Regions from separate parts of the Idiomarina sp. 28-8 genome, predicted to be linked through region 4. Evidence: predicted binding sites of a transcription regulator. Region 4 holds the regulator's gene; each other region holds the start of a gene.

Region 1 (3,814 bases), on a different contig from region 4:
ACGCCAGCTGTATTGATAAAGCCTGGTTAGAAGGGCATGAGAAGGTCGCAGTCACCGCTGGCGCTTCTGCACCTGAAGTTCTGGTCAAAGAAGTGATTGCTAAGCTACAGGAATGGGGCGGTAAAACCGCAGTAGAACTAAGCGGGCGCGAAGAGAATATTACCTTTTCAATTCCACCAGAGCTAAGGCCGCACCCGGTAGGTTAAACTGGTTATCGGGAAAGCCAGAATGTCTGGGCGAGCTCGTTATCATTTCCCCAGTAAACGGTTACCTCGATGGTCGCGTTGAACTGATCTATAGGGGTTAACTCTGCTGTTAAATGAAGCTGCCCTGTTTCCTTTGATAGTTTTGGATTATTGCCTTGAGTCCACGTTTGTTGAGCCTCACTTAAATAAGTCATCAAAACCTCCACAGCCTTTGCTTTTGTGTGGGCATGGTCAATCGCCGATAATCCAACCTGTAAAAGCCGCAGGCTACTGACGGACCAAAGAGCTACTAGTGCAGCTCCGACCAACACTTCAACCAGAGAAAAGCCTTTATTCTTGTGACAGTTCATAAGCCCTGCGCTCTGCTTCGAAATCTTGCTGAAGTTGTTGAGAAAGTTGTAGCCATTGATGATGTTGCTGAGCCTCTGTCATTTGCGCGTAGAAAAGCAGTGCAGCTAAACTGGCCGAGCTCAAACTTATAAGTGTTACTAAGGTGAGTATCAGAGCGAATCCTTTCGCGTTCATAGTAAGCTCCATTTAGTTAACCAGAGGAGTGATTGTTCGTTTGAAAACATGTGCCTGAGCATTGTGAGTAACGGTAAAAGTTACAACGAGTTTTGATAGCCCACTACCAGATTCCGGAGCGTAAGAGTCAGCAGTAAATTGCGTGACTTTGAATTGAGACTTATCGGTTAGGGATTGCCAGCCATACCCGGCGCAATCGAGAGTCATTGAGTTATGCTGTAGCTGTTCATTCCTGACCCTGAAGCCGACCGAGCCTCCATTTTGCTGAGGAAACAAATAGCAATTGCTCTGAGGGTTTGAAATTTGCGTTGCGGCGGTATTTTTTAAGGTTTCAAAAAACTGATTTGCGACTGACTGAGCACTTAATAGTAAATTGACCTGTATTAGCTTACGGTGTTGCACTCCTGTTTGCCATTGCATTTGCTGCTGTGCTGCCAGAACAATTATTGCGCCAATAGCCGAAGCTATAAGAACTTCTACTAAACTACTGCCGCGCTCAGAAACTATTAACATGGGGGGATTCCCGGAAGTGAGTCACCTTCACTTAAGCACAAACGAATACGAGCGACACTGCTGATGATGACTTTTATATGTCGGCTTTTACCTATTAGTTTGATATGCCCGGGTGTCGCGGCAGATGACTCTCCATAAAAAGTAAGCGACGCGGAAGAACTGTAAGTGTATTCGGTTTGAATACCTGAGGTTTGCGAGTTACGGCTAAATGTAATTAAGTCGATTTCAACAGATTCCTTATTCGCTATGGACCTGGCTTTTACCAGCTGCAAATAAGACAGCCAGCGGCTGGCCTCTTTTTGAAGCAACAAAGACTCTGTCTGTTGAGTAAATATTGGCAGGGCAGAAGCACCAAGCACCGCACTGACAGCCAATGCCACGACCAATTCCATAAGAGAGTAACCGCGCATAAAAACACATTATTTTGAAGAAGAGCAACGAGTATAGAAGTTGTTTAAGCTTTGTCTGTAAGCCCCAACTGAAGCGAATGTAAGATAACCTCCGAATAAAACGAAAGCTGGCTCGATTCTTGAATAAAACACCGCAGGTTCAACTTTTTGACGCAACAGGAAGACGTATGGCGGGCGGTGCCGAAAAGTTAGTAAATTTTAGAAATTTCACGCAGAACAATGCGCATCTGATCAAAGGTTTTGGAACGCCGTTGGCCATTATGGCCATTCTGGCGATGATTGTTTTGCCAATTCCGGCTGTGGTGCTGGATGTTCTCTTTTCATTTTCAATTACTTTGTCACTGGTAGTTATGCTGGTGGCGGTTTATACCCAACGTCCGCTGGATTTCGCCGCTTTTCCTACCGTTTTGCTTATTGCTACGGTACTACGCTTAAGCCTTAACGTTGCCTCTACGCGTATTGTTTTATTAGAAGGGCATAACGGGCCAGGTGCTGCAGGCTCTGTTATTGAAGCTTTTGGTAGCGTGGTCATAGGTGGTAACTACACTGTCGGCCTGGTGGTGTTCGCCATCCTGGTTATTATCAACTTTGTGGTTATCACCAAAGGTGCCGGCCGTATTTCAGAAGTAACCGCTCGCTTCACCCTTGACGCTATGCCTGGTAAACAAATGGCCATTGACGCTGACCTTAACGCGGGCCTAATTAACCAGGAAGAAGCCAAAGCACGACGCAGCGATGTAACCCGTGAGGCTGACTTCTACGGCTCCATGGATGGTGCCAGTAAGTTCGTAAAAGGGGATGCCATAGCCGGTATCCTTATTCTCTTTATTAACATTATCGGTGGTCTGCTCATTGGTATGATCCAGTACGGTCTGACCTTCAATGAGGCAGTGGAAGTTTATACGCTGTTAACCATTGGTGATGGCCTGGTAGCACAAATTCCGTCATTGTTACTGTCAGTTGCGACAGCCATTATCATTACTCGTGAAAATAACAGCCAGGACATGGGCGATGCAGTTGTTCTGCAATTGCTCGATAACCCTAAGGTTTTGGTCATTACCAGCGCGGTATTGTTTGCCATGGGGGTTATTCCCGGTATGCCGCATTTTGCCTTTTTAAGCATGTCTGCGGTGTTAGCCGGCGCGGCTTACTTTAAACTTAAGAAAACCAAGACTGAAGAAGGCGAACTGGTTGAAAAAGAACAGGAGCAGCAAGTTCAGCAGGCGCAACAAAAAGAGCTCAGCTGGGATGACGTACGCCACGTTGACACTATAGGTCTGGAAGTTGGTTATCGCTTAATTCCTTTGGTGGATAAGCAGCAGGGCGGTGAATTGCTGTCACGCATTAAAGGTGTACGTAAGAAGCAATCTCAGGAGTTTGGTTTTCTTGTTCCGGCCGTACATATTCGGGACAACCTCGATTTAGGCCCCAACAGTTACCGCATTACTCTTATGGGTGTGACCATGGGTGAAGCTGAAATTCGTCATGACTGGGAGATGGCGATTAACCCGGGTCAGGTATTCGGTGAGCTGGACGGTGAGAAGACAAAAGATCCGGCCTTTGGCCTGGATGCTGTCTGGATCCGTCCTGAGCAACGCGAGCACGCTCAAACTCTGGGTTATACCGTGGTTGACGCTGCAACTGTAGTCGCTACTCACTTAAGTCAGATTGTAACCAACCATGCATCTCAGCTGCTGGGCCACGAAGAAGCACAAGAATTGCTGGATCGTCTGGGGCGTACTCATCCTAAGCTGGTTGAGGGGCTGATTCCGGATCTATTGTCACTGGGCAACTTTGTGAAAGTACTGCAGAACTTACTGGACGAAGGCATCGCGATCCGTGACATGCGCACCATTGTACAAACTTTGGTTGAGTATGCAGGACGTAGCCAGGACCCAGAAGTACTGACGGCTGCAGTCAGAATTTCACTGCGCCGGTTAATTGTTCAGGACATTGCTGAAGGGGCGGCGGAATTGCCTGTCATAACTTTGGCACCAGAGTTGGAACAGATGTTGCATCAATCATTGCAAATGGCTGGTAATGACGGAAATCAGCAAGGCGCCGGAATCGAACCTGGTTTGGCCGAACGCCTGCAACAGTCATTACGCGAAGTGCATCAGCAGCAGGAAATGAATGGTGAACCTTCAGTACTGCTGACCT
Region 2 (3,814 bases), 400 kb from region 4:
TCAGTCTTTTGACAATCCAAAAGCTACGTAATTAACTGAAAATAAAGAGAATTATACTGGCATCTATTTTGCATTAGCTTCTCCATAGTTGTTAATTGGAGATGTCAGTATGGCCACCTACCATCAAATTATTGATGCCATGCCCAACGCTGTTATTTTACTGGACAGTCATGGGGTCGTGGATTATTGCAATGACAATGCCACGAGCCTTTTAGGACACCCTCTGAAAAAGTTTTTATGGCGTGAACTGGTGAGTGAACTTTTTGCTCCCAAAGCGGATGACTGGCACGAAGTGTCTTTGCGTAACGGCAGACGGGTTCGTTTAGACACCTCAGTTGTGAATGAAAAGCCAGGGCAGCTTATTGTGCTGACAGACCTGACCGAGACGCGGCGTCTGCAAAACCGCATCGGTCATTTGCAGCGTTTGTCTTCCATGGGAAAAATGGTGGCTTCGCTGGCACATCAGATAAGAACGCCTCTGTCTGCCGCAATTCTTTATGCGCAAAACCTAAAGCAGGGCAGTATTTCTGCGGTCAAACAACAGCGTTTTTCCGATAAGTTACTGTCGCGTCTGCATTCGCTGGAACAACAGGTGAACGATATGTTGTTGTTTGCCAAAAGCGGTGAGCAACCCATGCTGGAAGAACTCAGTACCAATAGCCTGATCCAGCAAGTGCTGATGAACACAGAAAGTTACGCTGAGCAGCATCAGGTGAAAATCAATTGTATTGATCCTGACTTTGGTGTGGTGTTGCGAGCTAATCAAACCGCTCTGATCGGGGCAATGCAGAACCTGGTTAACAACGCTGTTGATGCCAGCCGGCCCGGACAGGAAGTGCTATTAAAAACCGATGTTGATGATGGTAACTGGAAAGTTTCTGTTATTGACTCTGGTTGCGGCATTCCGGCTGAAAAGCAAGGCAGTGTATTCACTCCATTTTTCACTGAAAAATCGAACGGTACCGGTTTAGGTCTGGCGGTTGTCCAAACGGTGATAAAAGCACACAACGGTTTAATTGACTGGGAAAGCCAGCCAAATAAAGGCAGTCGTTTTACCCTAGTGCTGCCGGTATATGAGTGGTCAGAAAATATAATGAAAGAGGTACGTTATGGCTGAGCGACAAGTATTGGTTGTTGAAGATGATGTATCGCTGCGTGAAGCAATTATCGATACACTGGAACTGGCTGACTGTCAGTGCCTGGAAGCCGCTAACGGCGAAGAAGCCTTACTTATTCTAAAAAAAGAGTCAGTGGCGCTGGTTATCAGCGATGTGCAAATGCCGGGAATTGATGGCTTACAGTTATTGCGTAGCATGAATAACCAGCAATACGACATTCCGGTTATTATGATGACGGCCTTTGCAAAGGTGGATGACGCAGTCGTTGCTATGCGTGAAGGCGCTGTCGATTATCTGACTAAGCCGTTTTCAATTGAAAAGCTACAAACACTGGTGCAGCGTTATTTGCCCGACGGTGCAATTAACGATATTGAGCCGGTCGCAGAAGAAGGCTCCAGCCAGGCAGTGCTGGCTATGGCACGAAAAGTTGCGGGTAGTGAAGCAAGCGTAATGGTCACTGGGCCTAGCGGTACCGGTAAAGAAGTGCTGGCGCGTTATATTCACCAGCATTCGGATCGCTCAGATGGGCCCTTTATTGCCATTAACTGCGCAGCGATACCTGAAAACATGCTGGAATCCATGTTATTTGGTTATGAGAAAGGTGCCTTTACGGGCGCTAATCAGTCTTCTCCCGGTAAATTTGAACTGGCTCAGGGCGGTACTTTGCTGCTGGACGAAGTCACTGAAATGGCTATGCACTTGCAGGCTAAATTATTACGGGTTATTCAGGAGCGACAGGTGGAGCGTCTGGGCTCGCGTAAAACCATACAGTTGGATGTCCGGTTAATAGCTACCTCTAACCGAGACTTACAACAGGCGGTGCGCGAAGGGTTATTACGTGAAGACTTAATGTATCGACTAAACGTGTTTCCCCTGCATTGGAAGTCTCTACGTGAGCGACCCGCGGATATCGTTCCCCTGGCAGAAAATTTACTGCAGCGACATAAACAACGTTCCGGTATTAAAACGCCCGTCAATTTCGCTGCGGCAGCAGTTCAACAGTTAATGCGCTATTCCTGGCCGGGCAACGTTCGGGAGCTGGAAAATGTAGTGCAAAGAGCTCTGGTATTGCATCGCGATGGAGAAATTCAGCCACAGGATCTTATGCTGGAACTGAACGACGCGGTGGAAACCGCTAGCGTGTTTCCGGAACAAATAGAGACGCCTGAAGATAAGTCGGAAAACCTCGATGAGTCGCTTTTCAATCAGGAATATCAAATTATCAAAGAGGCGTTGCAACGTCATCAGGGAAAACGCCAACCTGTCGCCGATGAGCTTGGTATTAGTCCACGGACTTTGCGCTACAAGCTGGCGAAAATACGAGAGCAGGGGCTGACTCTAACCGGCTCGTAACGCTGTACTGAAATACCTCGAGCATTATCACTAGCCCTGTTTCTCAGGGCTTTTCTTTGTATCTTACCGATGCGACCAAAAGTTGGCATTCTGTTTGCATAACTAACCTTAAATAAAGTCAGTGATGAATTTTTGACGGGGTTAATTATGAAAGTGGAAGCAAACGCACTTTATCAACAGTTACAATCGATGGCCACGCAGGCTTCCCAGCGTGATCAGCCTACGAATGTGAACGCCCTGCAAGGCAATACCGCTCAGGCTGATTTTTCCAATATGCTGAAAAGCGCAATGGATAACGTCAACGAACTGCAGCAAACCTCAGGTGATTTAAAAACTCGCATGGAACTCGGTGACCCGAATGTCACCCTTGAACAAACCATGATAGCCAGCCAGAAAGCGAGTATAGCGTTTGAGGCAACGGTTCAGGTGCGCAACAAAGTGGTTGATGCGTACAAAGAAATAATGTCAATGCCGGTATAACCGCTGCATCATTGGAGATATAAGTCGTGGCTGAATCAACAGATTTAATGGTACAAGATACTGACTTACCTGATAACAACAGTTCAGGTAATGAAGACGGCGGTGAGAAAACCGGCATTATGACGATGCTGGGTAACTTTGACATGCTGCGCCAGGTTATTGTCGTGCTGGCGCTGGCTATCTGTGTTGCTATTGCTGTTTTTATTATGTTGTGGGCTCAAGAGTCAACTTATCGTCCATTAGGTCAGTTAGAAACGCAGGAGTTGATCAGCACCCTCGACTACATGGATGCAAACGGCATTGAATACCAGGTGGAAGGCAACACGGTTTCAGTACCGGAAGAAAACTACGATGCTATTAAGTTGCAGCTGACTCGTGCTGGTGTTGATTACGGTAACTCGACCAATAACGGCTCCGAAATACTAATGAGCGAACCGGGCTTTGGTGTTAGTCAAAGACTGGAGCGTGAACGTCTTATTCATTCCCGTGAAGTTCAGTTAGCGCGTGCTATTGAGGAAATGAAAAAGGTTTCTGCTGCACGAGTCTTGCTTGCTGTACCTAAAGAAAATGTCTTTGCCCGTCGCGAAAAGCAACCTAAAGCATCGGTTATGTTGAATGTGCGCGGTGGCACCTCATTAAGCGAAGAAGAAGTGGCCTCTATTGTTGATATGGTTGCCTCGTCGGTGACCGGACTTAGTACTGAGCATGTAACGGTCACTGACCAGGCCGGACGTCTGCTTAACTCTGGTTCGCAAAGTGCACTGGCGGCTAAAAGTTCGCGTGAGTATCAAATTGAACAAAAACGCGAAGAGGCCTACTTAGAAAAAATAGACAGTATTTTGATTCCCGTGCTGGGCTATGAC
Region 3 (3,814 bases), on a different contig from region 4:
CAAACTGTTCGTCCAGCTCGCGATAGTCCTGTAGCCGGAACTCTACCGGAAGCCCTTCGCAGCGCTCCTTGCCAAGGGCTACCTGCTCTTTAGAGATAGTGACTCCAACACATTCGACACCGTAGTTTTCAGCGGCATACTGCATGAAGCTGCCCCAGCCACAACCAATATCAAGAACGCGCATGCCAGGCTTCAGTCCCAGTTTTTTACAGCACAGTTCAAGTTTATGTCGTTGTGCTTCATCAACGTTTTTGGCTTTTTCCCAGTAACCACAGGTGTAAACCATACGCTCATCAAGCATGGACTGATAAAGGTCATTGCCCATGTCGTAATGATGCTGACCAACCTCCCAGGCTTTGGATTTACTTTGTAAGTTGAATACTCGGCTTTTTAAGGAATGAAAAATAAGGCGGGCGGGGTTAACTTCATCCTGAATGCCAGAGCGCAGTAGCTGGAAGAAAAACTGGTCAAGCGATTCGGCGTCCCACAAACGAGCCATATAGGATTCACCCAAGCCAAGATTACCGCGCGACAGTGCCTGATCAAATACGGTTTCATCGTGAACCTGCATATCCCAGGCTCTGTCACCGTTAATGCGGATATCTGCTTTTGCTAAAAGCTCTTCAACATACTCTCGTGATGTCGACATATTTGTTCGCCCATTCCGGAAAATGATGGTTAAAAACGTTATCAAGAATGGGCGAAACTGGCAATAAAAAGCCTTTTACCCGTCTTTTTTCGACGTAAACTCAGGGTAAGCTTCAACGCCGCAATCGACTTGATCTAAGCCGATATATTCCTGCTCTTTAGTTACACGAATGCCCAATATTAGCTTCAGTATAGCCCAGACAATAAGACTACTGAAAAACACCCAGCAGAAAATGGTACCGACACCGGCTAACTGAATAACAAAGCTGGCACCGTCATCGCTGAGCGGCACCACAAGGGTACCGAAAATACCGACCACACCGTGTACCGAAATAGCACCGACCGGATCGTCAATGTGGAGCTTATCCAGCCCAATAATGGAGAGCACGACAATAAGCCCCGCAATAAAGCCGATAACGCCGGCAAGCCAGGGTTCTGGGGTAACAGGTTGTGCGGTAATGGCAACCAGACCGGCTAAGGCACCGTTTAAAATCATGGTTAAATCGGCTTTTTTCCACAACAGCTTAGTAAATAGCAGCGTGGCGATAGTGCCAGCTGCGGCCGAGGTATTAGTGTTTACCATGGCGCGGGCTATGGCATTGGCATCGTCAACGGTGCTTAGCGCTAACTGTGAACCGCCGTTAAAACCAAACCAGCCAAACCAGAGAATGAAGGTACCCAGCGCGGCCAGTGGCATATTAGAGCCGGGTAAAGCGTTGATACTGCCATCACTCAGGTATTTACCGGAGCGCGGGCCAAGTAAAAGAACCGCAGCAAGTGCCGCTGATGCACCGGTTAAATGCACAATGCTGGAGCCGGCAAAATCGACAAAGCCCCATTCTGTCAGCATTCCACCGCCCCAGGTCCATAAGCCCTGTACCGGATAAATGACCGCACTAAGCACGACACAGAACAGCAGAAAGCTCATTAGCTTCATACGCTCGGCAACGGCACCTGAGACTATCGACATAGCAGTAGCAACGAACACCATCTGAAAAAAGAAATTAGCGTCAGCCGCGTAAGCTGAGGTTGAAGGATCGGGGTACATGACTTTGTAGCCGATAACCAGGTAAACAATACAGGCGATGGCGTAGAGCACGATGTTTTTGGTCAGAATTTCGGTGGTGTTTTTGCTTCTGACCAGACCCGCCTCCAGCATGGAAAAACCAGCCGCCATCCACATAACCAGCGCCCCGGATATGAGTAAGTAAAAGGTGTCTACCGCGAAAGTGAGTTGTTGTAAGTTTTGTGCTTCCATGATGGGCTCCTTAAAGGGCGTCTTGGTCGGTTTCGCCAGTGCGTATGCGAACGCATTGCTCCAGCGGCATAACGAATATTTTTCCGTCGCCGATATTGCCGGTATGAGCCGCGGCAATGACTACTTCCAGAGCTCGTTCGACGGTTTCGTCGGGAACCGCCAGTTCAATTTTCATTTTGGGCAGGAAGTCGACTTGATATTCGGCGCCCCGGTACAGTTCGGTATGCCCCTTTTGACGTCCTACTCCCCGGACTTCGGTTACTGTCAGGCCTTTACAGCCAATTTCAAACAGCGCTTGCTTCACATCCTCCAGCTTGAAGGGTTTGATTAACGCAACGAGCATTTTCATGGTGCTTTCCTTATTAAAATATTGTTAAGCAACCCTTTAACTTCACGAAGCGTGCCAGAATTTAACTAGCTGATATTTATGAATAAATAATATTTACGTAATTTTTCTGCACAAAAAACGTGCGCCCCTTCTGTGCATTGCACCAAAAGTGCTATTGAACCAAAAGGGTACAGGGGAGATACTATTTACCTACAGTAGCGAATGATTAAGGGTGCAGTGGCATGAGAGTTGGCGCGCGGCAGAGCGATCTTATCGGGCAGACGGATTTACTTCGTATACCGTCGCTGTCTGATTTAACCGGATGCGATATCTTTATTAAATGCGAGTTCCAGAATCCGGGCGGCTCCATTAAGGATCGCGCGGCTAAGCAACTGATTGATGACGCTATGGAACGCGGCGAGTTAAAGCCGGGTATGACGGTGGTTGAAGGTACCGCCGGTAATACCGGTATTGGCCTGGCTGTTGTGGCAAAGTCTTACGGCTTGCGTATGTTAGCGGTCATGCCCAATGACCAGACACCGGAGAAAGAGCGCATGATCCGCTTGCATGGCGGTGAACTGATGGCGGTTGATCCGGTTCCTTTTAAGAACGAAAACCACTTCTACCATACGGCGCGCCGTTTAGCGGAAGAACGCGATGATTGCTGGTGGGCTAACCAATTTGAAAACACCAGTAATGCTCGTGCGCATTACCTTCATACTGGCCCGGAAATATGGGAACAAACCGAAGGGAGAATTGACGCTCTGGTGTCTGTGGCTGGAACCGGTGGCACCATTGGTGGTAACTCTCGCTTCTTAAAAGAGCAGAACCCGGAACTGGATGTTTGGGTGGTTGACCCGGATGGTTCCGGTATCTATGAGTTTTTACGCAGCGGCGAATATGTGTCGAATGGCGGCTCTATGACGGAGGGCATTGGTATTATGCGGCTAGTGGATAATTTCCGCCAGGCACGTATTGATCACGCGGTTAATTTGCCCGATCAAGATTTAGTGACTTTGTCACGTTATATCCGAGACGAAGATGGTATTGTTCTGGGGAGTAGCTCGGCGCTAAACGTGGCTGGTGCGTTGGCCGCAGCTTTACGAAAAGGTCCGGGACACCGCATTGTGACCTTTTCCTGTGACTTGGGTGAACGTTCGGTGAGTAAGCTGTACAACCCGGAATATTTGCGCGGACGCGGGTTAAACCCTGACCCGGAACCCATTGACGTATTAATGACGCGTTATCGCGAGCTTGGCGATAAGGTACTAGAGGTTAACTGGAACAATGACTAAACGTATTTTTGGGTGTTTGTTTTTATTGGTATCAGCAACCGCAGTTCAGGCGCAGGACGAGACGCCGGATGCGCCGTTCCATGACCTTCAAGTTCCGCAGTTTCTGGACATTGCGCACCGCGGTGCTTCCGGTTATTTACCCGAGCACACTCAGGCCAGCACCGTTATGGCTCATGGGCTGGGAGCGGACTTCATAGAGCAAGACGTGCAACTGAGCCGTGACAGCGTTCCGGTCGTTCTGCATGATGAAATTCTGGACCATGTCACCAATGTCTCCGAAGTATT
Region 4 (3,814 bases):
ACGCTGAAGCAAAAAAAATCACCTATTTTCAGTCGGAACAGCGACTGGAGCTTAGTGGCGACGCTCGCATCTCTCAAGGTAGCAGTAGCTCAAGCGGCAGTTTGATTACTTATGATTTGAATAAACAAACGGTAACGGCAAGCAGTTCAGGTGAAGAAGACAGCCGTGTTATCACTATTTTTACACCTAAACCAAAAACCGATACCGACGAAAAAAATAACGAGAACCCTTAATATGGCAACTTTACGAGTCAAACATTTAGCCAAAAGCTACAAAAGCCGACAAGTCGTTAAAGACGTTAGCTTGGAAGTAAGTCAGGGGCAGGTTATTGGTTTACTGGGCCCCAACGGTGCAGGTAAAACCACAACCTTCTATATGATAGTCGGTTTGGTTAATAGCGATAAAGGTCAAATTCTGCTGGATGACAATGACCTTACCTTACTGCCAATGCATGAACGGGCACGCCGGGGTATTGGGTATTTGCCACAAGAGGCGTCCATTTTTCGCAAATTGACCGTGCGCGATAATCTGATGGCTATTCTGGAAACTCGTAAAGAACTGTCAACCAACGAGCGTGAAGAACAGCTTGATGCTTTGCTCGAAGAGTTTCATATAGGCCACATAGCAAACAGTCAGGGCATGAGTCTGTCCGGCGGTGAACGTCGTCGGGTTGAAATTGCCCGAGCCTTAGCCGCAGAACCTACGTTTATTTTGCTGGACGAGCCTTTTGCCGGAGTTGACCCTATTTCGGTTATTGATATTAAAAAGATTGTTGAACATTTAAAGCAACGTGGTATTGGTGTACTTATTACTGATCACAACGTTCGCGAGACATTGTCTGTTTGTGAACACGCTTATATTGTCAGTCATGGTGAGCTTATTGCCAGTGGGGATGCAGAAAGTATATTATCGAATCAACAGGTTAGAGACGTTTACCTCGGTGAGCAGTTCACCCTATAACGTGATACCGGGACAGTCATTATGAAGCAAAGTCTGCAGCTAAAAATTGGTCAGCACCTGACCATGACGCCACAACTCCAACAGGCTATCCGCCTGCTGCAGCTTTCCTCGCTCGATCTTCAGTCAGAAATTCAGGATGCATTAGACAGCAACCCGCTGCTGGAGGTTGAAGGTGAAACGAGTAACGACGCGGACCAACCCGAAACTCGCAATATTGAAGAAAGAGACGACAGCCAACGGGAAACATCCGACGTTATAAAAACCCAGGAAATGCCTGACGAACTGCCGGTCGACAGCAGTTGGGACGATACCTATTCCAGTCATACCCCAGCCAACGGCGCAGCCTCTTCAGGTAAATCCTTTGACGGCGACTTTGAAGTCTATCAAGGCTCTACCAGCGAGTCTTTGCAGGATCACCTGCTTTGGCAAATGCAACTTTCTCATTTTTCGGAAGAAGACACCGCCATAGCTGAAGCCATTATTGAAGCCATAGACGACAATGGCTATCTAATGGTTGATGTTAATGAAATTATCGAAGCTGTGCGCCTACCCGAAGTGGAAGTAGAAGAAGTCTGCATGGTGCTTAAGCGTATTCAGCATTTCGACCCAATTGGTGTCGGCGCACGCAGCGTCAGTGAATGCCTTGCCATTCAATTACGTCAACTAAGCGACGACACTGAATACAAGCAGGTTGCTCTATGCTTAGTGACTGAACATATGGACTTACTTGGCAGTCGCGATTTTCGCACCATTCAGCGTAAACTGAAGCTATCGGAAGAAGATTTACGTCAGACTATGCGGTTAATTCAACAGTTGCACCCGCACCCGGGCGAGCAAGTTGCGCAGCAACCCGTTGAATATGTTATTCCCGATGTGGCCGTTACTAAAAAAAATGGTCGTTGGATGGTCGAATTAAACCCGGATAGCGTACCTAAACTAAAAGTGAACGAAGAATACGCGGCCTTGAGTAAAGCAACAAAGTCAGTAGCCGACAGCCAGTACATAAAAAACCATACGCAAGAAGCGCGCTGGTTCATAAAAAGCCTGGAGAGCAGAAACGATACGCTGCTGAAAGTGGCCAATTGCATAGTACAACGCCAACAGGGCTTTTTTGAGCATGGTGAAGAAGCTATGAAGCCAATGGTTCTGAACGATGTTGCAGAAGCCGTGGATATGCATGAAAGTACGATTTCACGCGTAACGACACAAAAATACTTACACTGCCCAAGTGGCGTATTTGAGTTGAAATATTTTTTCTCAAGTCATGTCAGTACAGAGGGCGGTGGCGAGTGTTCAAGCACGGCAATACGTGCTTTAATTAAGAAGATGGTCGCTGCTGAAAATCGCAGTAAACCGTTAAGTGACAGTAAGATTGCTGAACTGATAGCCGCACAAGGTATCCAAGTAGCAAGAAGGACAATTGCGAAGTATCGGGAATCGTTAAACATTCCATCATCGAGCCAACGCAAAAGTCTTTTGTAACTTTGTTAACTGCAGAAGGAAGACGTTATGCAAATTAATTTGACCGGTCATCACATCGATATTACCGAAGCTCTGCGTGACTACGTGGACACAAAATTTGCCAAGCTGGAAAGACATTTTGACCATATAACTAATGTTCACGTCATCCTAAATGTTGAAAAAACGATTCAAAAAGCGGAAGCTACGCTGCACGTGAATGGCGGTGAGCTTTTCGCCGACGCAAAACACGAAGATATGTACGCGGCCATCGACGGTTTAATTAATAAACTGGACCGTCAGGTGATTAAACACAAAGAGAAAATGAAACAACATTAATCCATGCAACTGAGTGAATTGTTAAGCCCCGACTGCACCAAGTGTGCAGTCGAGGGCGCAAGTAAAAAACGACTACTTGAAACCATTAGTCAAATCGTAGCCCCTAAGCTGTCTGGCATTACCCGTCATGACATTTTTGAGAGCCTGTTAAACCGTGAACGTTTAGGCAGTACGGGAATTGGCTTAGGTATCGCAATTCCTCATGGCCGTTTACCTAATGCGAATCATCCGGTAGCGGTATTACTGACTTTAGACGAACCTATCGAATTCGATTCTATTGACAATCAGCCTGTCGATATTATCTTCGCGCTTCTGGTACCCGAGTCAGAGCACGAGAACCATCTACAAACATTGGCCACGGTGGCCAGAAGAATGAACGACAAAGACTGTACCCGCGCACTGCGCCACGCAGATTCTGATAAAGCGTTATATCAATTATTTGTGGGCGAAGGTGAACAGTCGCCATGCAACTGATCATTGTTAGTGGTCGCTCCGGTTCAGGTAAGACAATTGCTCTGCGCGTACTGGAGGATTTAGGCTTTTATTGCGTTGATAATTTACCCATAAGCCTGCTGCCAACGCTGGTACATGCGGTCATCGAGCAGTATCAAAAAATAGCCATTAGCATTGATGTTCGCAACTTACCGGAGCACTCCGAAGAGTTACTGGACTCTTTGAGCTTTTTGCCCAAAGGTGTTGAACCGGAAATTCTGTTTATTGACTCTGATGACAACACCTTACTAAAGCGTTTTGGCGAAACTCGGCGTCTGCATCCGTTGTCGCAAAAAGAACTGCCTTTGCTGGAAGCGCTTCAGGCCGAACATAAAATGCTTGAACCCATTATGGAGAGAGCAACCTGGCGCCTCGACAGCAGTGACTTATCACTGCATCAGTTAAGTGAACAGGTCACTGAACGGGTACTGGGAAGAGCCGATAAAAAGCTGATTATTGTGTTTCAGTCTTTTGGCTTTAAGTATGGTTTACCCAAAGACGCTGACTTTGTCTTTGATGCGCGCATTTTACCCAATCCGCACTGGCAGCCCGAGCTCAAGCTGCT

What was found. Region 4 encodes sigma-54, which starts transcription at its own class of promoters, with help from an activator protein. Its sites were predicted from a motif close to GTTGGCACGNNNNTNGNNT; they were not measured.
Region 1: the regulator sigma-54 is predicted to act here: its motif matches at 1,761-1,779, upstream of flhA (flagellar biosynthesis protein FlhA).
Region 2: the regulator sigma-54 is predicted to act here: its motif matches at 2,553-2,571, upstream of fliE (flagellar hook-basal body complex protein FliE).
Region 3: the regulator sigma-54 is predicted to act here: its motif matches at 2,296-2,314, upstream of RJ32_RS10765 (P-II family nitrogen regulator).

What each region holds. Positions count from the first base shown of each region.
Region 1 is NZ_DF266790.1:77,294-81,107, forward strand. Features, by position in the region: partial or broken gene ispH (4-hydroxy-3-methylbut-2-enyl diphosphate reductase) at 1-206, shown strand, start outside; gene RJ32_RS05135 (type II secretion system protein J) at 212-556, opposite strand; gene RJ32_RS05140 (hypothetical protein) at 537-731, opposite strand; gene RJ32_RS05145 (prepilin-type N-terminal cleavage/methylation domain-containing protein) at 744-1,244, opposite strand; gene RJ32_RS05150 (prepilin-type N-terminal cleavage/methylation domain-containing protein) at 1,238-1,654, opposite strand; gene flhA (flagellar biosynthesis protein FlhA) at 1,822-3,814, shown strand, end outside.
Region 2 is NZ_DF266789.1:20,716-24,529, reverse strand. Features, by position in the region: gene RJ32_RS00355 (PAS domain-containing sensor histidine kinase) at 110-1,117, shown strand; gene RJ32_RS00350 (sigma-54 dependent transcriptional regulator) at 1,110-2,471, shown strand; gene fliE (flagellar hook-basal body complex protein FliE) at 2,619-2,951, shown strand; gene fliF (flagellar basal-body MS-ring/collar protein FliF) at 2,999-3,814, shown strand, end outside.
Region 3 is NZ_DF266792.1:117,879-121,692, forward strand. Features, by position in the region: gene cfa (cyclopropane fatty acyl phospholipid synthase) at 1-649, opposite strand, end outside; gene RJ32_RS10760 (ammonium transporter) at 725-1,906, opposite strand; gene RJ32_RS10765 (P-II family nitrogen regulator) at 1,917-2,255, opposite strand; gene RJ32_RS10770 (cysteine synthase A) at 2,477-3,529, shown strand; gene glpQ (glycerophosphodiester phosphodiesterase) at 3,522-3,814, shown strand, end outside.
Region 4 is NZ_DF266789.1:419,014-422,827, forward strand. Features, by position in the region: gene lptA (lipopolysaccharide transport periplasmic protein LptA) at 1-233, shown strand, start outside; gene lptB (LPS export ABC transporter ATP-binding protein) at 235-960, shown strand; gene RJ32_RS02120 (RNA polymerase factor sigma-54) at 982-2,442, shown strand; gene hpf (ribosome hibernation promoting factor) at 2,470-2,757, shown strand; gene ptsN (PTS IIA-like nitrogen regulatory protein PtsN) at 2,761-3,231, shown strand; gene rapZ (RNase adapter RapZ) at 3,222-3,814, shown strand, end outside.